DNA from 3 places in the Bradyrhizobium sp. CCBAU 25338 genome. Region 3 is predicted to be linked to each of the others. Evidence: riboswitches for the same ligand, from Rfam matches in the RefSeq annotation. Region 3 holds a riboswitch; each other region holds the start of a gene.
What was found. A riboswitch is a leader RNA that binds a small molecule or an ion and turns the genes downstream of it on or off. The one in region 3 is predicted to bind cobalamin.
Positions count from the first base shown of each region.

Region 1 (9,553 bases), on a different contig from region 3:
GGCCTTCGAATGAACTTTGAGCTCCTTGATATCTGCCTTGGTCCATTCGCGCCGCTTAACGCGTTTCTTGGTTGCTTTCTTCACGATTAATGCTCCTTTTGAGAGGAGCGGCTTGTAACATGGTTTTCGAGGCGCGACGACCGCAAAAAACAGGCAATATCATAGGAAGTCGCGCCAGGGTATAAGCTCGGTCACGTCTTACGAGCGAGGCGTCTCGACTGGTGCAGCTGTGGAATTGTAAACTTCATACAAACCTCGCGCTCTAAGACCCATCACAACCACAGTGTTCTAAATTGAACTTCGCGATCTGGTCGAAGTACATATTGGTTTACGTAGGCTCCATCGCTTGCCGTGGGGCGCTTTCTGCGCGCGTTCGTTCCCAGCTGCGAAGTCAGAGAGGCGGCTGCCCAGCTTTCAGCTCTTGCGCGACCTCCCGCTCAACCTCCGCCTGCATAGTACCCCGATCTAATTGTGCGAGCGTCTCGAGCTGATCCCTTCCCTCCTCGGTGATAATCCAGCCCGGCCTTCCGCTCGATCAGCCTTTGGCCCAAAATATCGAGTGGGGGCGCGCGGCTTCCGAAGCGCTTCATACGAGCCGGCAACTCCGGGCCGCTGCCATAATAGATAGCCAAATGCTGCTCAACGACTTCGATGCTCGCCTAACCGTGCGGCTGGCCGGCAATTAGCTTCAGCATAGACAGGTGAAAACTCAGACGCACGCCATTGAGTCAAGGAAAAGCCGCATAATGCTTATTTTGAGGCAAGCTCCAGAGCAGCGCGCCGCTTTTCAAGAGAAAGATTCTCCTGAAGCCTAATGCAGGACACCCGCCTGCCGTCGCCGCGGTAAGCAACGCTTTCGAGACGGCATCGGCGAGGTCCTGCCAGAATGTTCCGAAGGACGGTTCAGCACTAGATAGCTGCGTGACTAGGAGTTTGACGAGGTCTCAACTGCCGCCTTCGACCGATTTGAGATCAAACGACGCCGGTGGTAACCACGCTGTTGTACGTCCTGACGAATGACGTCGCTCACGGAACGAACCGCCCGCTTCCTTCGCTTCCAATTGCCGTCCAGTCCCGGGGGGATCGCAAAGCCTCTCGGAACGACCAAAAGATCGTGTCTTCGGTTCAAATAAATGTCGAACATGTGGTGTCTCTTCTGACGCGAGCGTAGATCGGCTGTTCATCGATTTGGTGATATCGAAGCAACAGTCTCCTTTAAAGTCACTGGACGAACAAATGACATTCAATTGCTCCCGTCCTGATACGTGAAGACCCTCACGGGCACGATCGCGCCGCAAGATGTGAGCCCGTTCGCGTCCCAACTTACGGTCCACTGGAGGACACTCGACGATCGTCGACCTCAAACGCGGCGGAGAGTACATGATAACTGGCTCAGCCACTTTGCGGCGCTGGGGAGCATACGCCCTAATTTTGAATTCTGGCAACTAGGTGATCCAGCATAAGCTTGACCAGTCCTGGCGAGCACACCTTCGCCAGCTATCAGGCTCCAAAGCAGCGACTGTACGATCGTTGCTTTGGAAGCAGACGATTACGTATATCGTCGGTGCTAGTTGAGGTAATCCTCCGGGCCGCCTTCGCGGACCGTGTCGAGAGTAAAGCAATGGAACCCCCCGCCAAAAATCCGCCTATGGCGGTGCCGAACCGGGACTACCTGAAAGCGATTGTGTTCGAGGATCCGCGCCAGTTCTGGGCAGGCGTCGTTGACTAAAACGACGTCAGGAGCGACCGAAAGGACGTTGATATCTATGTAAAGACTGGACAACAGAAGGTCGTCATCGTCGTAAGTTGGGAAATTATTTTTGAGTGGTTCGGGCGCCACTATCATGTCCCATTTGCGCATTGCTTTTGGCAAATAGTCGGCCACCTCGCGAGATCGCACGAGCAGCCGCCCAGGTGCAAGCGCTATGACCATGCTATCGATATGGCTATCGCTCAACTTGTAGGCACGGTGGATCCGAGATCTTCCCTCCAAATGGCGCTCTAGCCAATCACATGCCATCGCGTGATTCGCGGTGGCGATATTTACGACGAGGTCGCGTCCCAGGCGCAAACACTGCGCACCATCCCACATCATCTCCAGGCCAACGTCATAGGGATGCGTTCCGGGATTTGAAATCGGTTCCGTTGGGCCACCGGTCGTTGATAGGACGTAGGAACGGTCGAATGACCGGTCGGTCATCAACGGGCGCGGCATCACTGACCATCGCGCGCCTTGGTCGAAATAGGACGCGAAGATTGGTTTGAGAAATTGTGTCTCGAAGTATCGTGAGCGGAGCATAGGAGGGGTCTCGATCACTTCGTCTCCAACCACCAAAGCTATGTCGCGGACATTGAGCGGCGGCACGACTGCCGCCGACCAGGCAAGGGTGCGAACCTCCACGCTGGAGGCATCGAGGGTCATCGGTCGATGTACGGTCACGTTAAGCGCCCGCAACGTGTTCACGATTCCTTCGACGTCCTCGTTCAATTCGTCCAGGTAGCGGTCCTTGATCCGATGGCGGACCCGTGCGCCAGCTTCCGTACCTGCTACCGCAGACGAGAGACGCGGATAATACCACTCCGAGCGGACCTTAAGATTGTCAAAAAAGAATAGATCGAAAGAGAGTTCGCGATCGTGAGCCGCATAATTAGTGGCCGTACCCACTATGACTTCCTTCAATCTCGACCACTCGTCGTACGAATTTAAGGCCACGCTTACCTCCTAGCAGCGCGATCTTCCGCTCTCTGCTTTTCCGAGATCCCGCTTGGGTCGATAGGTCAGATGCGCGCTACGCTATTGCCGGATACGTGCTCTATACCACCAATTCAACCTATCTGACTTGGGAGGCTCGCCACGGGGCGATGGCGTATTGGCCGTCCCTTCAGGATTCCAACACGACTGCCGACGTCGTGCCGTTTCTATAAGTGGAACGTGTGCTACAGTAAGGCTACCGCACGAAATGGCAGCGGGCGGAAGTAAGCTTGATCCGGAGCGGCGCCGCCAAGGTTCAAAGGGAACGCTGGCCATTGTAAAAAGCGAGGTACGTCCGATCGAGACGCCGGCGTCGGACGCACGTGCCGTAGGCATGCTCGACGACCACGATGTCGCGCCCGGCGCCCAAGCTGTCTACGCTGAAGGCGATGCCATGACTGGCGAGCACAAACGTCGCGGGCGAAAACTACGAGACTTAGTCGGTGTTGAAGACTCAAGCTTCCGTGGAACAAATCGGGAAGTACAACGCCCTTTGCTCATTCAGGAGAGCTCGTCCTTGCGGGATGCTCAAAAGGCTGATGTGGACGGATTAGCTCATGCAGGCGGGGTTCGAAGCTCCAACACATCGGCGAAGATTGTCCAATCGCGGACTCTCTTTTGCCTGCAGAAATCGGTCTCCGCCTGCTGTGCAGCAGCACTCAGCGAGGCGGCATCGACCTTGAATGCTGCCTGGCATGCACGATGCTCACCGCCGGTATCGTCGCAGACGGTCTTAATAAACCGAACGTTAAATGAAGGCATGACCCTCTCTTCCTGTTCGCTCATCCACTATCTGCCATTCGCCCTTAGAGTATTTGATTTGCCTCAAGCAGCATCCCGAGAGCTCTGTCCGCTCCTCCGAAGACAGGTCGTATAGCAGCGCGGCGCCAGCCTCCTGTTGTCGCGAAGAACCGCGATCGCTTGCCGGCTCATCGCGGCCGGATTTCTATATGCGCCGACGGGCTGCTATACGCGCAAGCGATCGCGGGGCAATGCGCATCCCGAACCTGCATCCGACGGTCCACTTGCCGGCGCGACAGCAGAGCCGATCATCAGGCTTGTCGTCGATGAGCCCGGTCCAGGACCTCAGTGCCAAAGCTTAAGGGTGGGATCAGCGCCGGCAAAGCTACCGACAATGAAAGGCGGAACATCGATCGACGATTCGGGTGGACGGAGCAATGAGGAAAATGCCGTCGTAGCCCGTGGGCGTGAGTTGCGCCTCAAATCAACATGCTGGGCGTTGCAGAGAAACGCGAGGCGCTGGCGGAAGCGCGAGTTCGGACATGTCGACTGTCAACGCGGGCGTCTGCGGCTCGTTGTGTCCGTTCGAGCTCGACCAATCCCGAACGGGCACGCACCACTTTTTGACCCGCATCAACGCTACGGCGGCTGCGTCCTGATAGAAGTATCTTCCAGTAAGGTCAGACGCATGGCAGACAGAAAGATTTGACGCCCATGATGCTTTCATGTCCGGGTACCAGCGACCGTTTTTTAGGACTGCTGCCGGGCGCAGCCGAGCCGCGGGCCAATGACCTGCACATGATAGGTTGCGCCGCTCGCGACGGCGTCTACTTTATCGGCCTGCGGACCGGCCCGACTATGGGCTCCGAGCGGAGCTACGCTCATCCTAATGCTGTTAAGCGAATCCGAGGTCTTTGCGCTCTCGCTGGATGGGCTGCGCGGCGCGCGCGAGGGCGCGGCCGAGCTCACCCACACACCCAGCAGGATGACGCCGCAGGACAGGGAATGTCTCACCAATAAGGGACGTGACATGACAGAAAGCCGGACCATTTACCCCGCCGCGGGCCAGATTGCTGGAGCTGCAGTCCAGTTTAGCTTGTGCGGTACAGCTACAAATACCAACAACCGAGTTCTTGAGCTGATCAGATCGATTCGACGGAAGCTCGGGCGTTCTTTCGTGGCGGAAGTCAAAATGTTTCAGTTCGCGAGCGGATCGTGTTCTGTTCACAACAGCGCATGGCCGATTAGCCCTATCGCCGCGGCTAACGCGATCGACACCCCGGGCCGTCCGCGCGATATCGGGCCGAGCCTGTCCGCGCGGAACCCAAGTAACGTGCGTAGTCTTCACAAGGTTATCTGAATTTGTCAGCCCGCAGCAATGAACACCGACCAGGATCCAATGGCGATCTGATCTGGGAGCGGCTCGAAACGGTGCCGCCACACGATCAGGATCTGGAGATTGCCGTGATCGAGGGTAATTCGATTCACCGGGTTGTCTTTCCTTGCCGTCGGGTCTTCGGCGGATGGATCAACGCGAATACCGGAAAGCACGTCGCCGTGCAGCCAACGCATTGGCGTATCTGGCCGCGATAGCGGCGCTATCCTGCAAAATGGACTGGCGTGAGTTGGGCGGGGACCGCCCTGCCGTGCGCTCTTCGGAAACTATGCAGCGTCGATCGAATGAGCGAGCCTGACGGGAATCATCTCCGAGCAGACCGAAGCGTGGTGGGTGCCTTGCTTTCAGTCAAGCATGACTTTTCTCGTTGCTGTCGCAACCGTTGCCATCGTGCTCAGGAGCGACAAACGTCGGTGTAGATTTTTAACTCTCAGGCTGTACGGTCGCATACCACCGCATAATTTAGCTGCGATAAACTCGTGCTTTATAATAGGCGCAGATCCTTTGGCGAATGTTGTCGCCTTGATCGAACCATCAGCTATTCTCCCTCGGCCGACGAAAGTAGCGCGACGCGTCACCGTCGTTCCTCCGACCCTGCACCTTCCCCGGTCCACGAAATGGACCGGACATTCTTGTTGGCGCCAGGGCTTGCCTCGACATTGTGGAAAGCGCAAATGGCCACAAGCGAATTAGCTTTGGCGAGAACAGACCCGGGCTCGGGATCAATGGTTTTGCGGATAGGCTGCAGCGCGCAGTTCGCGAGCGGCAGCGACCATGTTGGTTAGCGCAGGCCGAACCTCCTCCCATTTACGCGTTTTTAGGCCGCAGTCCGGATTGACCCAAAGCTGCGAATCCCGCAAACGCGTCCGAGCTAGCACCATCAGCTGCTTCATTTCGCCCGCCTCGGGAACGCGTGGAGAGTGGATGTCGTACACGCCAGGTCCGATTTGATTTGGATATTCGTACTTCTTGAATGCATCCAGTAGCTCCATTTTCGAGCGGGACGACTCGATCGAAATGACATCCGCATCCATTGCAGCGATCGCAGCGATGATATCGTTAAACTCAGAGTAGCACATATGTGTATGGATTTGCGTTTGATTGGCAACTCCCGATGAGCAGATGCGGAAGCAATCTCCGGCCCAATCGAGATATGCCTTCCAGTCCGATCGGCGCAATGGCAATCCTTCGCGGAGTGCAGCTTCGTCGATCTGGATCATGGCCGCACCGGCATTCTCGAGATCCCGGACTTCGTCGCGGATCGCGAGCGCAAGCTGACGGCAGACCTCGCTTCTAGGAATATCATCGCGAACAAACGACCAGTTCAGGATCGTCACCGGTCCGGTCAACATCGCTTTCATCGGCTTACTGGTTAGTGATTGCGCGTAGCGCCACCATTCCACGGTGATCGGCTTCGACCGTACTACGTCCCCAAACAGGATCGGGGGCCTGACGCAGCGCGAACCATAGGACTGTACCCATCCATTCCTGGTAAATGCGAAGCCGGCGAGTTGCTCGCTAAAGTACTGCACCATGTCATTACGCTCGAATTCGCCGTGCACGAGGACGTCAAGACCGATGTCTTCCTGCCAACGTACGGCGCGGGCTATCTCCTCCTTGAGGAACCTGTCGTATTGTTCGTCGCTCATCGCACCTCGCGCATGCGCCGCACGAGCATTTCGGACCTCTGTGGTCTGTGGAAACGATCCGATCGTCGTGGTAGGAAAATCTGGTAGTCCAAAGCGTTTCCTTTGGATCTCGGAACGGCGGGCAAATGGGCTGGCGCGCCGGCGCATCGTCTGGTCGATCGTCCTCATCCGGACAGCGACATTGGCATCATGGATCTTCGGCGAAGTCCGGCGGGCAGTCACAGCGCGTTCCGAATCGGCAAGAGCTAGCCCAACATTCTGGTCGCCTGCGAGTACCCGCCCCAGGATCGCAAGCTCACGCATCTTCTGAACCGAGAAAGCAAGCCAGCTCTTGACCTCGGACGTAAGCCCGGTCTCGAGTTCAACATCGACCGGCACGTGAAGCAGCGAGCAGGATGGAGCGAGCTGCACACGGTGCCTGCCGAGCTTCGCAATCGCTGGATCCAGCCGCTGACGGAGCGACGACAAGTTCGAGCGCCATATGTTCCGGCCGTCGATCACACCGAGCGACATGATGAGATCTCTTCGGCCCTCAGCAATGATTTGATCCAATAGCTCTGGCGCTCGAACAAGATCGAGGTGCAGACCGGAAACTCGCAGGTTCAAGGCAGTATTTAGATTGTCGCCTAGCGCGCCGAAATAGCTGGCAACCATGATCTTGATGGCCGGTCCCTCCTTTGCGAACCGGTTATAGGCATGTAGCAAAGATTTTCGCGCCGCCTCATCGAGATCAAGGGCCAGGCAGGGCTCGTCAAGCTGAACCCAACTAGCCCCTCGTTCGGCCAATTCATGCAGAACGTCGATATAGACCGGTATCAGATCATCCAAAAGGGAGAGGGGCTGGAACGCGCTATCGGCACTCTTGCCGAGCTTCAAGAATGTGACCGGCCCGATCAGGACCGGGCGGGTCTGAAAGCCAAGAGCCTTTGCTTCCTCGTACTCTTCAATGGGTTTGCGAGAGCACAGTCTGAACGCTTGTCCCCTGTAGAACTCGGGAGTCATGTAGTGGTAGTTGGTGTCGAACCACTTGGTCATTCCCTGCGCGGGTGCGCCAGATCCCCGTGGGCTCTGACCGCAACTCGCATCCTGGTCGTCGCATTGTGATCCGCGGGCCATGGCGAAGTACGTCTTGAGCGAAACGGATTCTCCTTTCGAGGCGTAGATCTCCGGGATGGCCCCAACCATGACACTTGTATCGAGCACCTGATCATACAGCGAGAAGTCGTTCGACGGAATGATAGTGACGCCGAGAGATTTCTGACGAGCCCAGTTCGCTGCGCGCAGGCCGGATGCGTCCTCGTGCAACTGCTGTTCGCTGATCTTTCCGGCCCAGTAGCTTTCGAGAGCGAGTTTGAGCTCACGCCTTGGACCGATGCGTGGCGTTCCGAGCGTAGCGATTGGAAGAGAGCGAAGAGACATAGCATCAACCCCTGTTGGGGACAGAGGCCATGGCGGACGCAGGCAGGGGAGTCGCGCGTGCGACGGCTGCTTGGCGCACCACCGAGACACCCCGCCCGTGGACCAATATTTTGTCGGGGCAGGTCTCCTGGCTTGCTGGTCATCGCTGCTGTCCGGCCTTCCCGAAGCCTTGGAGGCTTCAGTGACATCGTTGGACAGCGGCTCGCCGCTTACAGTTGCGGGGGCAGCGCCGGCATTCGCACCGGCTTCCCTCTTAGCTCCGGATTAAATGGGCACCGGAGAACCTCGACGGCCGTGGATTATCGGCAGGAGAACTCTTCCGTCAACCTCTCAGATTGTGTGCCAAGCCAATCTGCGACATTTGCTAGGCGAATGAGCGTGCATGTGTATGATTCACCACCATCTAGAGACATTCTCCAATCAGAGATGCAGTAATCAGACATGTCTTTGTCAGATGTCTCAATGAGCATCGGAGGTGCGTCGAGGCGATGCGGCGCGCCAGACCGATGAAAGGGACAGAAGCAGCTTGCCGGCGGGGAGTACCGCTGTTTCGCGCAGAATACTGGCGATGCGGCTTCCGATTTCCAGAGGCTCGCCCAGCACCTCCGTTGGCCAGCTGTTTTCGGACTAAAGGATCTACATCGAATAGGCCAAGGCACAAGGATACAACAGCTGCGGCGGATACACTGAATGAAGACATCGAAACGGGCGCAGGTCGGAAAGTCGACAAGAGGGACACAGAAATCGTGGAAATTTCTGTCTATTGCCTGGCACGAAGAATGCAATCGCTCGGCATGCCCAATCTCCTCCTGCTGGGCATGTCCAGCTCAGCCAATTGACGCTGTCGCTGGCGAGGGAAGTCAGCGGCGCGTGACATAGAGGGGAGCGCCTGCTGGCGCGGGAGAGCGGTGCCCCCTAGCATCTCGGGACATTTCTTGCGCTCGCTCATAGCAGGTTCAAGGTTGCCCGCTTTGAAAGATGTCTGGATGAAACGCGATAGGCTGAGGGTTATGAAGAGAATGTCTGGAAGAGCAGCGCCATGGCTTTGCCTGGGCGGATTTCTAATCTGCCTCGCCTGGCCGGCTGCCATGAGCACCAATATTCGCGCCAGCGACAGCCCCATTGTCGAACGACTCAAGTCAACTTGGCGAGCGCAAAATGGTGAGACGATCGAACAAATCATCTCCAATGTTTCGATGGTGGCCCAGTTCGTCCCTCAAATGTGGGGCGTTGTTGAACTTGGCCAAAACGACTTTGTTTTCGTTTCGTGGACCAGGCACCGGGACAACAAATCGGACGAACAGTACGTTATCGCCTGGAAAGTCGCGCCCGACGGTACGATTGAACTCGCCTCAACGTATGCGAAGCCGATGGAGTTGGGCTGGCGCGCCCTGGCGCTCTCGTTGATCGCCACTGAAGTCGCAGATGGCGAACGGGGCGCAAATCTTAACTTTCTGCATGATCCGACCAACTTCAACTTTGTGAGTACGCCGCAAGGCCAGCTCGGCGATCTTCTGCGGCACGGCCGCTGCACTATCATCGATCCTGTTGGAGTGGACTACCTACCGAAGCGGAATGACAAGCCGACCGAGAAAG
Region 1 is NZ_LFKY01000002.1:42,521-52,073, forward strand. Features, by position in the region: gene ACM42_RS01840 (hypothetical protein) at 1-84, opposite strand, end outside; gene ACM42_RS01845 (hypothetical protein) at 1,568-2,665, opposite strand; gene ACM42_RS01850 (hypothetical protein) at 3,308-3,538, opposite strand; gene ACM42_RS01855 (hypothetical protein) at 4,383-4,853, shown strand; gene ACM42_RS01860 (hypothetical protein) at 4,859-5,065, opposite strand; gene metE (5-methyltetrahydropteroyltriglutamate--homocysteine S-methyltransferase) at 5,612-7,957, opposite strand; cobalamin riboswitch at 8,058-8,260, opposite strand; gene ACM42_RS01870 (nodulate formation efficiency C protein) at 9,046-9,553, shown strand, end outside.
Region 1: it holds a riboswitch for cobalamin, as region 3 does, so the genes downstream of both, metE (5-methyltetrahydropteroyltriglutamate--homocysteine S-methyltransferase) here and ACM42_RS01100 (DUF1636 family protein) in region 3, are expected to answer to the same signal.

Region 2 (9,553 bases), on a different contig from region 3:
CGACGAGGCCTTTCCGCGGCTGGAGATCGAGGCGCTGGGCTACAACGTCGTCACCCATGGGCAGAAGACGTTCAACGGCGTCGCCCTGCTCTCGAAGCTGCGATTCGACGAGACCAAGTCGGGGCTCGCCGGCGACGACGAGGATACGCATGCCCGCTTCCTCGAGGGCGTGGTCACGCTCAAGCGCGGGGTGCTGCGCATCGCCTGCCTTTACCTTCCCAATGGCAACCCGGTCGGGAGCGACAAATATCCCTACAAGCTCAAATGGATGTCCCGGCTTCTTGAATATTCGAAGGAGCGCCTCAAGGCTGAGGAGCCGCTGATCCTCGCGGGCGACTTCAACGTCATCCCGCATGCCCGCGACGTGCACAATCCGGCCGCCTGGACCGAGGACGCCCTGTTCAAGACGGAGACGCGCGAAAGCTTCCAGTCCCTGCTCGGCCTCGGCCTGACCGACGCCTTGCGCGCCGTCACCGATGAGCCCGGGCTCTACACCTTCTGGGACTACCAGGCCGGGGCCTGGCAGAAGAACCAGGGCCTGCGGATCGACCACCTGCTGCTGTCGCCACAGGCCAGCGACCGGCTCGCCAATGTCGGCATCGACAGCTATGTGCGCGGCTGGGAGAAGCCGTCGGACCACGTGCCGGTGTGGGCGGATCTGGATCTCGACGCGGCGTGAGCGCCGATCAGGTGGTGGGCACGGTGCCAGGGCGCCTTTGCCTATCCCACGGGAACCTAGTCCCGGCGGCCCTGCACCCACTGCTCCAGCATTTGCAGGCACATGGCGCGGTCGTCATCGGAGGCCTTGGCGAAGGCGCGGTTGTAGCTTTCCTTGATCCAGGTCTCCTCGGCGCCGGCGCTGTCGCGCGCCAGGGTCAGCCACATCAGGCCGCGCGCGGCCTGGCGCGGCAGGCGGTCGCCGTTGAACAGCATCTGGCCGAGCAGCGCCTGTGCCTGGTGCTGGCCCTTCTGCGCGGCGAGGCCGAGCCAGCGCGCGCCATAGCGGAAATCCTCGCGAGAGGCGTCGGGGGTCTTCAGGTACAGCCGCGCGAGATCGTATTGCGCGTCGGCATTGCCGAAATAGGAGGCCGCATAGGAGAACATCTCCCGCGCCCGCTCCGGGTCCGACTTGATCTTCGAGTTCGGGATGCCGCTGAGATAATAGCGGCCGAGCGCGACGAAGGCGTTGGCCACGATCTGCGCCTGCGGCGCCGACGGGCTGTCCTCGGCATGCGCGTTGGCGATCCGGCTGAAATATTCGAAGGCACGCAAATCGTCCTGGGCGACACCGTCGCCGTTGGCGTACATGCGGCCGAGCTTCCACTGCGCGATGGGGTGGCCACCCTCGGCGGCATATTGCAGCGCGCTGAGCGAGGTTTCCTGGGGTGCGACTGCCGGCGGAACCTTGGTGCGCACAGCACCCGCGGCGCCGGGCAAGGTGGTCACGACCGGGATGGCCGCGTCCTTTGGGTTGACCGGCGCGCCGTCGAAGGCGAGCGCCGGCGCGGCCAGCGCAGCCGCCCCCAACACAAACGCAACTATGGCACGCCTAGATGTCCGCATAGCACTGTTTCTCGTGCGCCCCGCCCGGATGGGTTACCGCCCCACCAACCGCCGGTCCGACCTGCTGCGCATATTTCCAGAGCACACCCGACGTATGATTAGTCGCGCGAGCGCTCCATTTGGTCTTGCGCTGGGCGAGCTCGGCGTCGCTCAATTTTACGTTAAGGGTACCGGCGACCGCGTCGATCTCGATGATGTCGCCGTCCTCGAGCAGCCCGATCGGGCCGCCGACCGCCGCCTCCGGCCCGACATGGCCGATGCAGAAGCCGCGGGTGGCGCCGGAGAAGCGGCCGTCGGTGATGAGCGCGATCTTGCCGCCCATGCCCTGGCCGGTCAGCGCAGCTGTGGTCTGGAGCATTTCCCGCATGCCGGGGCCGCCCTTCGGCCCCTCGTAGCGGATCACGATGACTTCGCCTTCGCGGTAGGTGCGGTTCTGGACCGCCTCGAACGCATCCTCCTCACGGTCGAAGCACCTGGCCGGACCGGTAAACCTGAGGTTGGACATTCCCGCGACTTTCACGATCGCACCTTCTGGCGCCAAATTGCCCTTCAGACCGACCACACCGCCTGTCACGGTGATGGGCTTGTCTGCCGGGTGCACCACGTCCTGGTGCGGATTCCATTTCACGCTCTTGAGGTTTTCGGCGATCGTGCGGCCCGTGACGGTAAGGCAATCACCGTGCAGGAAGCCATTGTCGAGCAGCGTCTTCATCAGAAGCGGTATGCCACCTACTTCAAACATGTCTTTGGCGACATAACGGCCGCCTGGCTTCAAATCCGCGACATAAGGTGTCTTTTTGAAGATTTCAGCGACGTCGAACAGGTCGAACTTGATGCCGACCTCGTGCGCGATCGCCGGTAGGTGCAACGCAGCATTGGTCGAGCCGCCGGACGCCGCAACAACGGCAGCCGCATTCTCCAGCGCCTTGCGGGTGACGATGTCGCGCGGCCGGATGTTCTGGGCGATCAGGTCCATCACCTTCTCGCCCGCGGTCATGCAGAACGCGTCGCGAATTTCGTAGGGTGCCGGGGCACCGGCCGAGTACGGCAAAGCGAGGCCGATCGCCTCGGAGACGGTCGCCATGGTGTTGGCGGTGAACTGGGCGCCGCAAGCGCCCGCCGACGGACAGGCCACACGCTCGATCTCGTCGAGGTCCTCGTCCGACATGGCGCCGACCGAGTGCTTGCCGACCGCCTCGAACATGTCCTGCACGGTGACCTGCTGCCCGCGGAAATTGCCGGGCAGGATCGAGCCGCCATAGATGAAGATCGAGGGCACGTTGAGGCGGACCATCGCCATCATCATGCCTGGCAGCGACTTGTCGCAGCCGGCAAGGCCGACCAGCGCGTCATAGGCGTGACCGCGCACCGTCAGCTCGACCGAGTCGGCGATGCATTCCCGCGACGGCAGCGAGGAGCGCATGCCGTCATGGCCCATGGCGATGCCATCGGTGACGGTGATGGTGCAGAATTCGCGCGGCGTGCCGCCGGCCGACGCCACGCCCTTCTTCACCGCCTGGGCCTGGCGCATCAGCGCGATGTTGCAGGGAGCGGCCTCGTTCCAGCAGGAGGCGACACCGACGAAAGGCTGGTGGATCTGATCGGTGGTCAGACCCATGGCGTAGAAATAGGACCGATGGGGCGCACGCGCAGGGCCTTCCGTCACGTGACGGCTCGGCAGCCTCTGCTTGTCAATCTTTGCGACCATCGCAACCAGTTTCCCCGGCCAACCCTTTCAGACCCGAAAAATCAGAGCCAAGATTTGAATCGACCTTGGGATTTTCTCGTCGCCTTCGAAGACCGCCACTGCCCTTAAAACACTAGAGTGATTTTATTCATGTTCGGGTGTGGCCAAAAAGCGGCGACGATGCGAACCGCCGCTGATGAGGGTTAAATCCGGCGTGAGTGTTGCGGAGGCACAACAATCGTGGCGTGGAAGACACGGACAAGACTACTTTGATACCTCCACTAAGGGGGCCATCTGGCAACTTCAGATTTTGCGACGGATGCAGTGCGCCCTTTCTGCCAGCTAGAACAACGCATCATCGCGGCTGAGTCGGCTTGGGCATAGGCAGCCAATCTGCCGCTCGTGTCCCGGACAAGCTGCAACGTGCAGGCGTTGCGGCGCAGAGCCGGGACCCAGGGCCACAGTACGACACAGCGACATGGGCCCCGGCTCTGCAGCGCACCGTCGAAGGGACGCTGCGCTGCGTCTGGGGCACGAGAGTGGAGTATGGCGCACGTTCTCTCCGCCTCGTCATTGCGAGGAGTTCTTGCGACGAAGCAATCCAGACTGCCGCTGTGGAACGATTCTGGATTGCTTCCGCCTTCGCCGAAGGCTTCGGCGGACAAGTCGCTGCGCTCGCAATGACGGAGCAAGGGGCGGCATCGCAGCCTCTACGCGCATCTGAAATCGTAGACATGCCTTCGCGTTCTCGCGGCTGAACTCGCCCGAGCTTTGCTTCGTCGTTCCACCCTCTTGAGCCAAGAGGGCGCAGGGAAGGCCGGGTGCCGGCTCGCACCCGCGGTCTGCTGCGCATAGAGCACACGCAGAAAACCGCACAGCAGCATACAGGTGAAGCCCAACACACGGCCTTCCCTGCGCGATGGTCGGACGGCTTATGCCGCGCTCTCCCGGGAGCCGAGTTCGTTCTGGCCTCCCTCACCCCTGCGAAATCCACCGGCGCCGCGCTGGTTGACGCGACTGCCGCCTCCGCAAGAGCTTGACCGTAGCAACGACGGCCAGGACCACACGGTTTTGCCGTACGCGCGGTTCGTTGGCGCCACAGGGTTCGACGGCGTTGTGCACTTTGCCGCCGAAATGCTGGCACGACGAACCTGACAGCGCCGCTCGTCCGCACGCAGTTTCGGGCTCACGGAGAGCAATCCGCCCTGCCCTTCACCTCTCGTGCACGACGCTGCCGCGTCCACCGCAAAGCCCGGCTCGCGACAATGACGACCACATGGTCGCCCCTCAAGGATGAGCCGGGATGGGCAACACATACGACAAATCCGAATTTCGGTAAAGCGGAATATTTCCGCGCTGACGGATTGACAGAAGGGCGACACAGGCGCGGCGACGCAACCCGGATGGAGCGTAAGCGCAATCCGGAGAAATGACGCGCTACGGAACGAGTTGCCCCGGATTTCGCTGTGCTCCATCCGGGCTACGAGAGGACTGCTCAGGCCGACATCACGCCCTTGCGCCCGAACGGATCGAACAGGCGCACGACCTCGCAGACGGCGACCAGGCCGGCGAGCCAGGCGACATTGGTCAGCCCGATGCGCGTGACGATGGCGGCGGTGAAGGCGGCCTCTCCGCCCAGGAACGGCGTTGCGGCGAGCAGCGCGAGCTCGTAGGCCGCATAGGCGGCGACGAGCGTGAGCGCCAGCATCAGCGGCGTGCGGCCCTGCGGCAGCCTGCGGAGCACGGCCGCCGCCGCCGCCGTCGCCAGCAGCGCAGCCGCGCCGATGACGAAACCCCAGGCGATGGTGCTGCCATCGATGGGATAGTGCAGCGCGCCGAAACCGATGCTCTGGTTCACGAGCCAGGCTCCGGTGACGACGAGCAGCGCCGGACGCAGCGGCAGCATTGCAGCCGCGACGACGGCGAAGGCCGCGAACGGCGTCGCACAGGCGAACGCAAAACTTGCGAGCGCGCATGAAACCGTCAGCAGCGCGAAGCCGAACATCGGCGCGAGACGCGGCGTCACCGGATGGAGGCGGGAACCGTCGCCGTCGGACGGCAGGATGTCGAGAGCCATAAGTGATCTCCTTCTCTTCGAGTTCTAGTCCATTTGGGGGCCTGTGACAGCCCCATTGAAATCAAAACGTGGCGCCGGCCTTGAGCAGATAGGTGCGACCGGGCAGCGGATAGGCGCTGAAGCGACCGTCCGTGAAGGCGCTTGCGACGGCGTAGTCGTAGTAAAGCGCGTTGAGCACATTGCTGACGCTGAGCGACCAGAAGTAGCGCTCATATTGGCCGCTGAGCTTGAGGTCGATCGTGCCGTTGGCGGGAATCGGCTTCTGGGTTCCGGCCTGGTCGTTGTCCATGCGACGCTCGCTCCAGAAGCGCGCGGTGGCGTCCAGCACCAGATAGTTCTGGCAGATTTTCCAGGTGAGGCCCGCACTCGCGGTGTAGCGCGACACCAGCGGCACGTCGTTGCCCGCCCAGACGCCTTCGCGGAAGACGGCCCGTGTATAGGCCATGCCGGAACGCACCAGCAGGGCGTCGTTGATCCGATAGGAGACACTGGTCTCCGAACCGTAGCGGCGGGTCGGATCCAGATTGGTGTTGTAGAACAGGATCGGATTGAAATGGATCTCGTTGGCGAGGTCCATCAGATAGAGGCTGCTCTGCATCTGCAGTCCGCCTCCTCTGATGCGCAGCCCGCCCTCGATATCCTGCGACGTCTGGGTCTTGAGCTGGAACGTTTGCGGGAGCGGATTGAAGAACGGGTCGAATGAAGGGCCTGACGACACCCGCTCGTCGACATCAGGCGTGCGGAAGGCGCGCGCAACGCGGCCGAACAGCGCGACGGTGTCATTGAGACGATGCTCCGCACCGAGGTGTAGCGCATATTGCGTCTCGTCGGTCCTGAGCGGGAGCGCGCCGATGTCGGCGTTGAACGGAGCGGCCGGGTCGAAATTGTCACGTGCCGAGAGATTGGTGTTCTGCACCCGGACGCCGTAGGAGATATCGGTCGTTGGCGCGACGCCGAGCGTGTGCTGGATATAGCCCGCAACCGTCCGCTGCCTGAGATCGTAATTGTGCCAGGGAGCGAGACCCTGGCCGGCGCCGCGGTTCTGCTGAAAGCTCGCATCGTAGTAGTCGACGCCGGTCAGCACTTGCGAGGGCATTCCGAAGAGCAGGCTCTTCACGCTGAGCCGCGGCGTAATCGACCATGTCGTAAGGTCAGCATCGACATAGGTCGACGTGAAGAAAGCCGGAACCGGCGCCGGGCTCGAGAAAAATGCGCTCTGCTGCTTCTTGTCGCGCACGCCGCCGTCGACGATGAGATCGACGCCGTTGACAAGAGTTTTCGTGAAGCCCGCGGTCGCGCCAAAACCCTGCTGATTGGCGTAGTTGAAGGGCGTGCTGGTCCCTCGCCGGTTGGTCGCGAGCTCGTCGACGCCGATGGAGGGATCGACGGTGCGGCCGCCCGGCAGTCGCAACTCCTGATTGTCAGCGGTGACGGTCAGGAAGGCGGTCAAGCCCGGCGTCGTGTAGTTCAGATTGCCGACGCCGTTCTCCTGCGAATAGCGATTGTTGTCGCGATAGCCGTCGGTCCTGACGGCATTGCCGTAGAACGAGGTCGACCACGGACCGGAATTGATCGCGGCCGAGACGTTGCCGAGCCTGGTATTGAATGAGCCGAAACCGGCCTCGATGCGCGCTGTCACGGGCGGGCCGCCCACGCCATTCTTGGTGACGATGTTGATGACGCCGCCAACCGCATTGTCACCATACAGCACCGCACCGGAATTGCCGCGCGTGATCTCGATGCGCTCGATGGCATTGAGCGGGATGGTGGAGAGGTCCACCTGGGCCATATCGATGTCGTTCAGCCGCCGTCCGTTGACCAGCACCAGCGTGTTGGCCGTGGCGAAGGCACCGAAGCCGCGCAGGTCGACACTGGTCTTGGCACCGATCGGGCCGCCATAGAACGTCGTGATCTGGGCGCCCGGCACTTGCGTCGCGATGATCTCGGCCAGCGTCTGCGACGGCGCATGAGCGATGTCCGCGGCCGTGATGACGGTCGTGGCCGCGCCGACGATACCGCCATTGCCGGCGGCGGCCTCATTGCCCGAGCCGGACGAGCCGGTCCCACTCGGCGCCCCGTCCGGCGCCGTTCGGCGCCGCCCCGCCTCGCCATCGCCGATCGCCCTGGCACGCGTACGGTTCTGATCGTCGGATCTGGTCACTTCAACCGGTGGCAGCTGCTCGGCGACGGACTGCTGGGCGTGGGCGATGGAGGGATCGAGCGAATACAGCGAAACGGCCGCAACGATGCCGGCGCAGCGGCGCCTGGCGGCAGTGACAATACGGGACACAATTGTAACCTCGGCATGACGTCAGTGGCACGTCACAGCGAACGAGGCTTTACGGCGGAGCGATCGATTGCTCCGGTGAAGCTAATGTCTGTACTCCCCGACCGACATCTTCGCGTGTGACCACGGCTGACGGCAGGTCTCCTGGCTCGCGGGTCGTTACCTCTGCGTCGCCTTCCCAGGACCGAGATTCCCAGTGGCATAGGACGAGAGATTCACCGCTTACAGTTGCGGGGGCAGCCATGGCATTGAGAAGATCCCGGCCTTGGGACATCTCGCACCACATTCCCTTTTGATCTCCATGGGGAGAACCGTCGGCGGCCAATCTACGGGGCGCCCAGGCCGGGAGTCAATCGACCGGTGGGCCGGCTTCAAAGCGAATCGAACAATGCCCTGCGCCGCCTACGTTCGTCCTCGCGGGCGCTGGGCCTGAGCCCAGGCGACAGCGACATCGCGCGGCGGAACGTCGAGGCGCTTGATCGGCATCAGCTCGCCGGAGGCCGAGACGATCGCGGTCTCTTCGCGCCGGCAGCGCGTGCAGACGAAACGGACCTCATGCGGGGATGCCGACCAGCTTGAACGCTTCACGTTGGCGGCCATCGGCCAGGCATCGCAATGCGAGCACGACACCAGGAACCGGCCGGGATCGAGCATACCCATTCCATCGGACTCCGCGTCCTGCCCACTGCTTCCAATGACTATCCTATGTAAATCGTTCCGGTGCCTCGGCACCGTCAACGCCACGTTCGCTGGAAGCCTGCGCGTTGCTCGCCGTTCCCACGAGACCTCCGGCGTTGTCGATTTCAAAGCTTGCGAATTTCATCCGATGTCCCCCTGCTCCGATCGACCCTATCAGGTCGAGACGGCGGGGGCGATGGGGGCCGGGGATGCGCGGTTGCGAGCCCTTGCAGGCAGAAGGCAATTTGCTCAGCGAGCCCCCTTGAGGGTGCAGGAGGTCGTGCAGGTGACCGTGGTGCCGCGATCGCACGATCTGCAGGCGTTGACGCACTGGTTCATGTCGCGTGGATTGTAGCTGTAGTTTCGTATCGGACAGGTCGACGTCGTCGAGCCGGTGATGTCCCGCTCCTGGTCGCAGGCCGCCGTCATGAGCGCGCATATGATCACGGCAACGAGGCGCATGGGACTTGCCCTGTCAGGCATGGCACGATGACACTCGCGAGGTGCGCTGCATTGCAACGAACCCCGGCCTTCCCACCACGAGCCACCGCCGATCGGCGATGCCCGCATGCTGCGAGAATGCGCGCTAAATGTTAAGAACGGATTTCAGCCGGCCTCAGGCCGCAGCCGTGGTCGCGATCGCCTGCCGAATATCCACCGCCAGCTGGCGGTACTGCTCCCCGAGCTTCAGATAGAACTCGCGCTTGGTGCTGTCGGTGGCGAGCTTGGCGATCAGTTCGCATTCGGCGGTGAGCGTCTCGAACCGTTCCAACCTGTCCTGAAGTTCTGTCATCGGCGTGTCCCCGTCAAACGCCACAAGGACAGCTAACCTAAATCCGGGAAATAGGTCACAGCGAACATCGTTATGGGGTAGCATCAATTTTTCCGCGACAGCCTATTTCTGCTCGAGCCGCCAGGTGCCGTCCCAAGCGGCATCCGGCGGATTGGCTGCGAACTGCCCGATGCGGCCGAGCATCGTGCGCGAGGGACCGTCGCCGGGGACCGCCTCGAGCGCCGCGTTGAAGGCGGCACGTGCGTCGTCGAAGCGCCGGGCACGATACGCGGCGAGACCTTCGGCATAGTGCGTACGCAGGCTGACTTGCGCATCGGTGAGTGCGCCCGGTCGCGCCATCACCTCGAAGATCGCCTGCGGCGCGCTTTGGCCCGCGACCGCAAGACGGTCGATCTCGCGCAATTCGAGGCGCGATCCAATCGCATCCGCTGTCGCCTGCGAGATCAGAATGCGGGTGCCGTAGACCTT
Region 2 is NZ_LFKY01000032.1:89,363-98,915, reverse strand. Features, by position in the region: gene xth (exodeoxyribonuclease III) at 1-679, shown strand, start outside; gene ACM42_RS12550 (tetratricopeptide repeat protein) at 736-1,563, opposite strand; gene ilvD (dihydroxy-acid dehydratase) at 1,550-3,271, opposite strand; gene ACM42_RS12540 (hypothetical protein) at 4,746-5,327, opposite strand; gene ACM42_RS12535 (TonB-dependent receptor) at 5,389-7,617, opposite strand; cobalamin riboswitch at 7,732-7,945, opposite strand; gene ACM42_RS12530 (hypothetical protein) at 8,017-8,274, opposite strand; gene ACM42_RS12525 (hypothetical protein) at 8,542-8,754, opposite strand; gene ACM42_RS12520 (hypothetical protein) at 8,909-9,085, opposite strand; gene ACM42_RS12515 (adenylate/guanylate cyclase domain-containing protein) at 9,188-9,553, opposite strand, start outside.
Region 2: it holds a riboswitch for cobalamin, as region 3 does, so the genes downstream of both, ACM42_RS12535 (TonB-dependent receptor) here and ACM42_RS01100 (DUF1636 family protein) in region 3, are expected to answer to the same signal.

Region 3 (9,553 bases):
GTTGCGGCCGTCTGCTGCGCAAGATCGTATGTCGGGAACGGCCGTCTTCAGTCTGCCCGGTGAGCCGATGGTCGAAGGGAGCTCGAGGCGGAAGCCGACGCTTTCGACCCGGCCACGCTGTGCCTCAAGCCGACGAGGAGGCCGCCCAGGCGAGCGGTCGTGCTATCCTAGCGCCGCAGCGTGAACTCGTTCGCACCGCGCCGGTGCTCCCATTTCGCCTGCTCCAGCTCGGGACGGTCGCATTCGATCTCCGGATAGCCGATGCAGAGATAAGCGATGAATTTCCAGGAGCCGGGCACGTCGAGAATGGCGTGGATCCGATCCGGGCTCAAGATCGACACCCACCCGAGACCGATGCCCTCGGCGCGCGCGGCGAGCCACATCGCGGTGATCGCGGAGACCACGGAATATTCGGTTGTCTCCGGCATGGTCGCGCGACCGAGGCCGTGGCCGATGTCGCTGGCCTTGTCCGCGAACACGGCGAGGTGACCAGGGGCCTGTTCGAGACCCGAGAGTTTCAGCGTGGCATAGCGCGCGGCGCGCTCGCCGACATAGGCGTTCAGCGCGTCGGCGTTACACGATCTGAAATCGTCGATCACGGCGCGGCGCCGCGCGTCGTCGTCGACGGTGACGAAGCGCCAGGGCTGGCTGAGGCCGACCGAAGGCGAGAGGCAGGCCGTCTCGATCAGGCGATCGATGGCGCCGGCCGGCAATGGGTCGCTGCGAAAGCGGCGCACGTCGCGGCGCCATACGAACAGCTCGCGCAAGTGCCGGCGGAAGGCGTCGTCGAACTCGACCATGACGTCAATGTCCCAACGGGAAGGAGGCGGCTACCAGCAGGATCAGGATCTCGCCAGTCTGCTCGAACGCCCCGAGGATGTCGCCGGTCTGCCCGCCGATCTGCCGGATGGCAAGCCGCGCCAGCATCAGGCCGGCGAGCGACAGCAGGACCAGGCCGACCAGCGCCTTGCCCGGCCCCAACGCCAGGGCAAGTGCGAGCGTTCCAACAGCGAAGGCAATGGCGACGCTGCGGCCCGGCGGCGATCCGGCGCCGGCCGACAACCCATCAGTCCGCGCCGGCGCGACCAGTGACATGAAGGCCGGCACGCCGGCGCGGGCAGCAGTGTGCGCAGCGCACAGCGCGAGCGTGACGGCCCATGGATCGGCGAGCGCCGCAAGGGCGCTCCAGCGCAGTCCAAACGACAGGATCAGTGCGCAGACGCCATAGGTCCCGATCCGGCTGTCGCGCATGATCTCGAGCTTGCGCTCGCGCGTCCGGCCGCCGCCGAGTCCGTCCGCAGTGTCGGCAAGTCCGTCCTCGTGCAGCGCGCCGGTGATGAGGGCGGTCGTGGCCAGCACGAGCAGGGCGGCAAGGCTCGGTGTCAGTCCGAAGCGAATGGAGATCTTGTAGATCAACGCGCCCGCAAGGCCGACCAGCAATCCCGCGACGGGCAGCGCCCAGGTCGCGCGCGCGATCGCGCCGTCCCCGGCGGGCTTCGGCGATGCGACGGGCAGGATCGTCACGAACGACGCTGCGATCCTGAGATCGGCGACGACGTCTCGCAAGAGCTCGGCGCGCGGAATCATTTCAGCTTCATCGGCAGGCCGGCGACGACGAACTCGACCTCGTCGGCGACATCGGCAAGGATCTGATTCATGATCCCGGCGGCGTCGCGGAAGCTTCGCGCCAGCGCGTTGTCGGGCACGATGCCGAGGCCGACTTCGTTGGTCACAAGGACGACGGGGCTGTTGAGGCGGGGAAGGGCGCCGGCGAGCTCTCTCACGTCTCGCTCCCAGTCGCGCGCCGCATGCATCAGGTTGGAGAGCCACAGCGTCAGGCAGTCCACGAGCCTCGCGCCCCCGCCATCGGTTGCGAGCAGTGCCGGCACGAGATCGAGCGGGACCTCGCGCTCGATCCAATCGGTTCCGCGCCGTGCGCGATGTCTTGCGATGCGTTGCTCCATTTCACCATCGAGCGCCTCGGCGGTTGCGATGTAGACGGGCTGGCCGGGAAAGCTGCGCGCGCGCGCTTCCGCCCGGGTGCTCTTGCCCGATCGCGCTCCGCCGGTGATCAAGATGACGGCCATGAAGGTCTCCTGTCGCCAGCACTAATCATCAAACGCGCCCAAAGACAAAGCCGAAATCAGGCGTCGAGGGACTTGCGCTCGGCCGCCGTCTTGCGCAACAGGGGGCGGAGCGAGACGGGAGATTTGCGTGGATTTTGCGGGGGCCATGGCAGTGGCGATGGCGGTGGATGCCCTTCTTGGCTGGCCGTCTTCGCTGTTCGTGCGGATCGGCCATCCCGTCACCTGGCTGGGCTGGCTGATTGCCGCGATCGACTCCGCCTGGAATCGCGCGTCCGATCCGCCGTCGTTGCGCCGCGCTGCCGGCGTTGCCGGCGCGCTCGCGGTGATCGCGCTTTCGGTCGCGCTCGGTTGGGGGCTTCAATCCTTGATTCCCTCAGGCTGGATTCAGATCATGCTGGTGGGCATCCTGGCTTGGCCCCTGGTCGCGCTGCGCTCGTTGCATGATCATGTGGCCGCTGTCGCAGCCCCGTTGCGGGATGGCGACATCGCCGCTGCACGCGACGCGGTGTCCCGCATCGTCGGCCGCGATCCAGCTGCGCTCGATGAAGCCGGCATCGCACGCGCGACGATCGAGAGCCTCGCGGAGAACGCCTCCGATGGCATCGTAGCGCCGGTGTTCTGGGGCGCGCTGTTCGGCTTGCCCGGAATCCTCGGCTATAAGGCCATCAACACGCTGGATTCCATGATCGGCCATCGCAGCGAACGGCATGAAGCGTTCGGCTGGGCGGCGGCGCGCATCGACGATGTCGCCAATTTCATTCCGGCACGGGTGACTGGATTTCTCTTCGTGCTGCTGGCGCCGCACCGGTCGGAGGCGCTGTCGTGCATGACGCGGGATGCGCGCCGTCATCGCTCGCCCAATGCCGGCTGGCCGGAAGCGGCCATGGCTGGCGGGCTCGGTGTGCGGCTCAGCGGCCCCCGTATCTATCACGGCAGCGTCACGAATGAGCCCTGGCTGAACGAAGGTGCGCGCGATCCGCGCGCCTCCGACATCGACGAGGCACTGACGCTGTACCGTCGCGCCATGCTGCTGCTCGCCGGCCTGCTTGCGGTCCTGGCTTTCGCGTGAAACAACGGGGCATGCGCGAGCACGGTGGAAATCTGGATCAGGCCCAGCAGCGTTTTGGTGGACGCGCGGAGGACTGGATCGATCTGTCGACCGGAATCAACCGGCTGCCTTATCCGGTGGGTGAGGTGAGCTTGCATGCGTGGAGCGCGTTGCCGTCGCGTGCCGAGATCGAGACGCTGCATCGGGCTGCGCAGCAGGCCTATCGCACGCGTGCACCGGTCGTTGCGATGAGTGGCGCGCAGGCCGCCATTCAATTGCTGCCGCAACTGGTGCCGCCCGGTCGCGCCCGCATCCTCGCGCCGACCTACAACGAATATGCAGGGGTGCTGTCGGCTGCAGGCTGGGACGTCCGGGAGGTCGCGGAGCTTGACGCGCTGGCGGGCGCGGATCTCGCCGTCGTCGTCAATCCCAACAATCCCGACGGCCGGCATCATATGCCAAGGGATCTGCTGGCGCTGCTGCCGCGCGTCGGCCGGCTCGTCGTCGACGAGAGCTTTGCGGATGCCGTTCCGCAATTGTCGCTCGCGCCGGAAGCGGATCGGCCGGGACTTTTGATATTGCGCTCCTTCGGAAAGTTCTATGGCCTTGCCGGCCTGCGCCTCGGCTTCGCGATCGGCAATGCCCTCGACATCGCCAGGCTCGCGGCGATGTCGGGTCCATGGCCGGTCTCGGGAGCGGCGATCGCGATCGGCTGTCGCGCCTTGCGCGATCAGGCCTGGGCCGAGGCCACGTCCGCGCGGCTTGCGCGCGACTGCGGCCGCCTCGACGACATGGCGCGAGCGCAAGGCTGGCGGCTCGTTGGCGGCACGCCGCTGTTTCGCTCGTACGAAACGCCTGACGCGCGTACTGAACAGGAGAAGCTCGCGCGTCGCCAAATCTGGTCGCGCGTCTTTGCGCAGAAGCCGGCATGGCTGCGGCTCGGGCTTCCCGGCAGCGAAACCGAATGGGCGCGCGTTGCGGAGGTCCTAGCGCGCTAGCGCGAGCAGGCCGTCGACGTCGAGATGGGTTTCGATGTGGTCGGCGAGCGCGTCGAGCGCGCTTTCGACCCTGGCGCGATAGGGCTCGTCGCCTGCGGGAATGTCGAGCGCTGCGAGATAAGCCTTGCGGAAATCATCCGACGTGAACAGGCCATGCAGATAGCTGCCTTGCACGCGGCCATCCTGCGAGATCGCGCCTTCCGGCTCGCCATTCAGTTTCGCGAACGGGCGGGCGCGATCGGGGCCGTCGGTGCGGCCGATATGGATTTCGTAGGCTTCGATCGGCTGCCCCGTGGCGGCATGCACGGCCGCAACCCGCGTCAGCGTCTTCTGCGGGCTCATCACCGTCTTCATGTCCAGAAGTCCGAGGCCCGGTGTCTCGCCCGCAGGACCCTCGATCCCGTCGGGGTCGGCGACGCTGAGCCCGAGCATCTGGTAGCCGCCGCAGAGGCCGAGCACATGGCCGCCCCTTCGGTGGTGCGCGAGAAGATCGATGTCCCAGCCCTGCGCGCGCAAAAAGGCGAGATCGCCGCGGGTGGATTTCGAGCCCGGGATGATGACGAGCTTGACATCACCGGGAATGGCTTCGCCCGGACGCACCATGAGGAGATCAACGCCCGGCTCGAGCTTGAGCGGATCGAGATCGTCGAAATTGGCAATGCGCGACAGCGCGAGGCAGGCGATCTTGCATCGGCCCGGCTTTCGCGCGTCACTCAGGCCCAGCGCATCCTCGGCTGGCAGTTCGCCGGCACGCGCGAACCAGGGCAGCACACCGAAGCCGCGCCAGGCTGTCTTGTCTTCGATCAGCCTGTAGCCGTCGTCGAACAACGTGGGATCGCCGCGGAACTTGTTGATGACAAATCCACGGATCATCGCGGCATCGTCGGGGTCGATTACCGTCTTGATGCCGACGAGTTGCGCGATCACGCCGCCGCGGTCGATGTCGCCGACCAGCACGACCGGCACGTCCGCCTTGCGTGCAAAGCCCATATTGGCGATGTCGGCCTTGCGCAGGTTCACCTCGGCCGGGCTGCCGGCGCCTTCCACCAGAACGAGATCGGCGCGCGCCTTCAGCCGCTCGAAGCTCTCCAGCACCGCGCCCATCAATGACGGTTTCATCGCCGCGTAGTCGCGCGCGCGCGCCGTGGCGATGCGCTTGCCGTGAACGATGACCTGCGCGCCGACATCGGTCTCGGGCTTGAGCAGCACCGGGTTCATGTCGGTATGCGGCTCGACGCCGGCGGCTAGCGCCTGGAGCGCCTGGGCGCGGCCGATCTCGCCGCCATCGACGGTGACGGCGGCGTTGTTCGACATGTTCTGCGGCTTGAACGGCAGCACGCGCAGGCCGCGCCGCGTGAAGGCACGCGCAAGGCCGGCGACGATGAGCGACTTGCCCACGTCCGAGCCGGCTCCCTGGATCATCAATGCGCGCGTCATCGCCGAAGAGACTCAGAACTCGACGCCGGCTTGCGCCTTGATGCCGGAGCGGAACGGGTGCTTCACCAGCGTCATCTCGGTGACGAGGTCGGCGATCTCGATCAGCTCGTCCTTGGCGTTGCGGCCGGTGAGCACGACATGCGTCATCGGCGGCTTCTGCGTGGTCAGGAAGTCGACCACCTCAGTGATGTCGAGATAATCGTAGCGCAGCGCGATGTTGATCTCGTCGAGCACGACCATGCGCAAGCTCTCATCGAGGATCAGTTCCTTGGCCTTCTCCCAGCCGGCGCGCGCTGCGGCGATGTCGCGGGCGCGGTCCTGCGTTTCCCAGGTGAAGCCTTCGCCCATCGCGTGGAACTGGCAGAGCTCGCTGAAATGGCCGGTGAGCAGGCGGCGCTCGCCGGTGTCCCAGGCACCCTTGATGAACTGCACGACCGCGCAGGGGAGTCCATGGGCGACGCAGCGGACGATCATGCCGAAGGCCGAGGAGGATTTTCCCTTGCCGGCGCCGGTGTGGACGATGACTAGGCCCTTTTCGCCGCTCTTGGTCGCCATGATCTTGTCGCGGGCGGCTTTCTTCTTCGCCATTTTCTGGGCGTGCCGGGCGTCGGTTTCCTCGCCCGTTCGGGTGTCCGGTTCAGGCGTCATCGTACCAGTCCTTCGGCTTGACAAGTGGCAGCCACGGGCAAATGGTGGCCCGGCGTTGGTTCCTGTCCTATGACAGGCGAAGAGGGAATGCGATAGGGTCCGAATCGGCAGGATTTGGGTCCAAAATGCAGCCGCCCCCGCGACCGTGACCGGAGAGATGCCCGAAGCCACTGATTCCCGCGGGAATCGGGAAGGCGGGGATCGAAGGGCAAAGCCCTGCTCCGCAAGCCGGGAGACCTGCCAGCGCGAAGAGTTTTGGACCGGCGGACGGGGTGTTCCGCGACGGGGAAACGGCCTCTTGAGTCAGGGTCCGTGTGCCTCTCGCCTCCCGCTGATTATCCTGGAAGAGGCGATGACCGTCACACTTCACGTCTGCATCACCTGCCGCGCCGGCCAGACGCTTGGCGAGGGCGAGACGACGCCCGGCAAGCGCCTGCATGGTGCGATCCTCGACGCGGGCGTGCCCGACGGCGTCACCGTGGTTCCCGTCGAATGCCTGTCGGCCTGCAGCCAGGGCTGCTCGGTCGCGCTCAGCGCGCCCGGCCGCTGGTCCTATGTCTATGGCCGCCTGTCGGAGACGAATGCGCAGGACGTGGTCGCGGGCGCGGCGGCCTATGCGGCGGCGCCGGATGGCCTCGTGCCCTGGCGCAGCAGGCCGGAAATATTCCGCAAGCAGTCACTTGCCCGCATTCCCCCCATTGCCGTCGTGCCGGAGGCCGCCGAATGAACTCGCTCGCAAAAATCCCCGTCACGGTGGTCACGGGGTTTCTAGGTTCCGGCAAGACCACGCTGATCCAGCATCTGCTTGCCAATGCGAACGGCAAGAAACTCGCCGTGCTCGTCAACGAGTTCGGCAGCGAGGGCGTCGACGGCGAGATATTGAAGTCGTGCGCCGATGCGAACTGTCCGGAGGAGAACATCATCGAGCTCGCCAACGGCTGCATCTGCTGCACCGTCGCCGACGATTTCATTCCGACGATGGAGAAATTGCTGGCGCGCCCGGTGCGGCCCGATCACATCCTGATCGAGACCTCGGGCCTGGCACTGCCGAAGCCGCTGCTGAAGGCGTTCGATTGGCCCGAGATTCGCTCGCGCATCACGGTGGACGGCGTGATCGCGCTGGCCGATGCCGAGGCCGTCGCGGCGGGCCGCTTCGCGCCGGACCCGATTGCCGTCGAAGCGCAGCGCGCGGCGGACGAGAATCTCGATCACGAGACGCCGCTGTCGGAAGTGTTCGAGGACCAGATCGCCTGCGCCGACATCGTGCTGCTGACCAAGGCGGATCTAGCGGGGGCGGCGGGAATCGAAGCCGCCAGGGCGGCGATCACCGCCGAGATGCCGCGCCGCGTGCCGATGCTTTCCGTCACCGACGGTGCGATCGATGCGCGCGTCATTCTCGGCCTCGGCGCTGCCGCCGAGAACGATCTCGCCGCGCGCCCGTCGCACCATGACGGCGAGGAGGAGCATGAGCACGACGATTTCGCCTCCGTCGTGATCGATCTTCCGGAAGTCGCGGATATCGATGCGCTGGTCGCCTCGGTCCAGCGTCTGGCGCGCGAGCAGAACGTGCTGCGCGCCAAGGGCTATATCGCGGTCGCGGGCAAGCCGATGCGCCTCTTGCTGCAGGCCGTCGGCGAGCGCGTGCGCCACCAGTTCGACAGGCCCTGGGGCGCGGGTGTCAGGCAGTCGAAGCTCGTCGTGATCGGCGAGCATGGCGATATCGACGAGGCTGCGATCAAGGCAGGACTTGGTATCTGATGCACGTCGTCTTCCGCGAGAGCCGTGGTCTCGAGGAGACCGCGACACCAAGAGACATCGGCCAGGACCCGGCCGATCTCGTGGTGCTCTCGTATTCGGATTCCGATCTTGCGGCGTTCGCGGCCGGCTGGCGGCGTGGCCGGAGCAGCCTGCCATCGCTGCGGCTCGCCAATCTCGCCGAGCTCCGTCATCCGCTGTCGGTCGACACCTATATCGAGCGCACGCTGTCGCAGGCGCGCGGCATCCTGGTGCGGCTGATCGGCGGTGAGTCCTATTGGCCGTATGGGCTCGCGGCCCTGCAGCAACTCGCCAAGGATCGCAACATCGTGCTGGCGGTGCTGCCGGCCGATGGCCGCGACGACGCGCGGCTCGATGCGTACTCGACCTTGCCGGTCTCGACGCTGCGCCGGCTCAAGGTACTCTGCGACACCGGTGGTCCGGTCGCGGCGCAGGCGGCGATCGCGCAGCTTGCGCTGGCCTCGGGCCTCTATGCGGGACCGGTCGTCGGCGAGATGATCGTGCCCGAGATGGGCTTTTATGATCCCGAGTGCGGCGTGATTGCGGCGCCGGCCGGCGCCGAGAAGAAGCCGCGCGCGCTGGTGACGTTCTATCGTTCTTATCTCACGGCTGCGGACACCGGTTCGGTCGATGCCCTGATCGCGGCGCTGCGCCAGCGCGGCTTCGATGCGTATGGCGTATTCGTCAGCTCGCTGAAGGCCGCGGGCGTCGCGGATTGGCTACGCACGCATCTTGCGCAGGATCCTCCAGCCGCGATCGTCAATGCAACGGCGTTCTCTGCGATCGGCGATGACGGCACGACGCCGTTCGATGCCGCGACATGCCCCGTGTTTCAGGTCGCGCTCTCCACGGCGCGGCGCGAGGACTGGGCGGAGTCGCTGCGCGGCCTGTCGCCCGGCGACCTCGCCATGCATGTGGTGCTGCCCGAGGTCGACGGACGCCTGTTCGCGGGCGTGATGAGTTTCAAATCGGCCGCTATGCGCGATCCGGATCTGCAATTCTCGCATCTGGCGCACACGCCCGATGCGGAGCGTGTGACGGCGGTCGCCGTGCGCGTCGCGGCCTGGCGACGCCTTGCCGAGACGCCGGCCGGCGAGAAGCGGCTGACGATCGTGCTGTCGAACTATCCCGGCCGGCCGCACCAGATCGCGCATGCGGTTGGTCTCGATGCGCTGGCTTCGGTCGAGGCCCTGGTGTCTGATCTTTCGGAGGCCGGATACGCTGTCGCTCCGGTTCATGCGCTCGGCGAGACGCTGCTGAAGCAGCAATTGATCTGGAATGTCGCCGAGTACCGGGCGGCGCTCTCGCGCCTGCCGCAGGCCTTGCAGGACGATCTCGCGCAGGCCTGGGGCGCGCCGGAAGACGATCCGAGCTGCCGCGACGGCGCGTTCTATTTCGCCGCGATCGAATGTGGTCGGTCGATTGTCGCAATTCAGCCGGAACGCGGCGAAGCGGCCTCGCGCGATGCCGACTATCACGATCTCGCCCGCACGCCGCGCCATGCCTACGTCGCCTTCTATCTCTGGCTCAGTCAGCACGGCTGTGACGCCGTCCTGCAC
Region 3 is NZ_LFKY01000001.1:249,548-259,100, reverse strand. Features, by position in the region: gene bluB (5,6-dimethylbenzimidazole synthase) at 168-800, opposite strand; gene cobS (adenosylcobinamide-GDP ribazoletransferase) at 805-1,587, opposite strand; gene cobU (bifunctional adenosylcobinamide kinase/adenosylcobinamide-phosphate guanylyltransferase) at 1,584-2,087, opposite strand; gene cbiB (adenosylcobinamide-phosphate synthase CbiB) at 2,215-3,156, shown strand; gene cobD (threonine-phosphate decarboxylase CobD) at 3,168-4,133, shown strand; gene ACM42_RS01110 (cobyric acid synthase) at 4,122-5,570, opposite strand; gene cobO (cob(I)yrinic acid a,c-diamide adenosyltransferase) at 5,583-6,218, opposite strand; cobalamin riboswitch at 6,258-6,477, shown strand; gene ACM42_RS01100 (DUF1636 family protein) at 6,571-6,945, shown strand; gene cobW (cobalamin biosynthesis protein CobW) at 6,942-7,976, shown strand; gene cobN (cobaltochelatase subunit CobN) at 7,976-9,553, shown strand, end outside.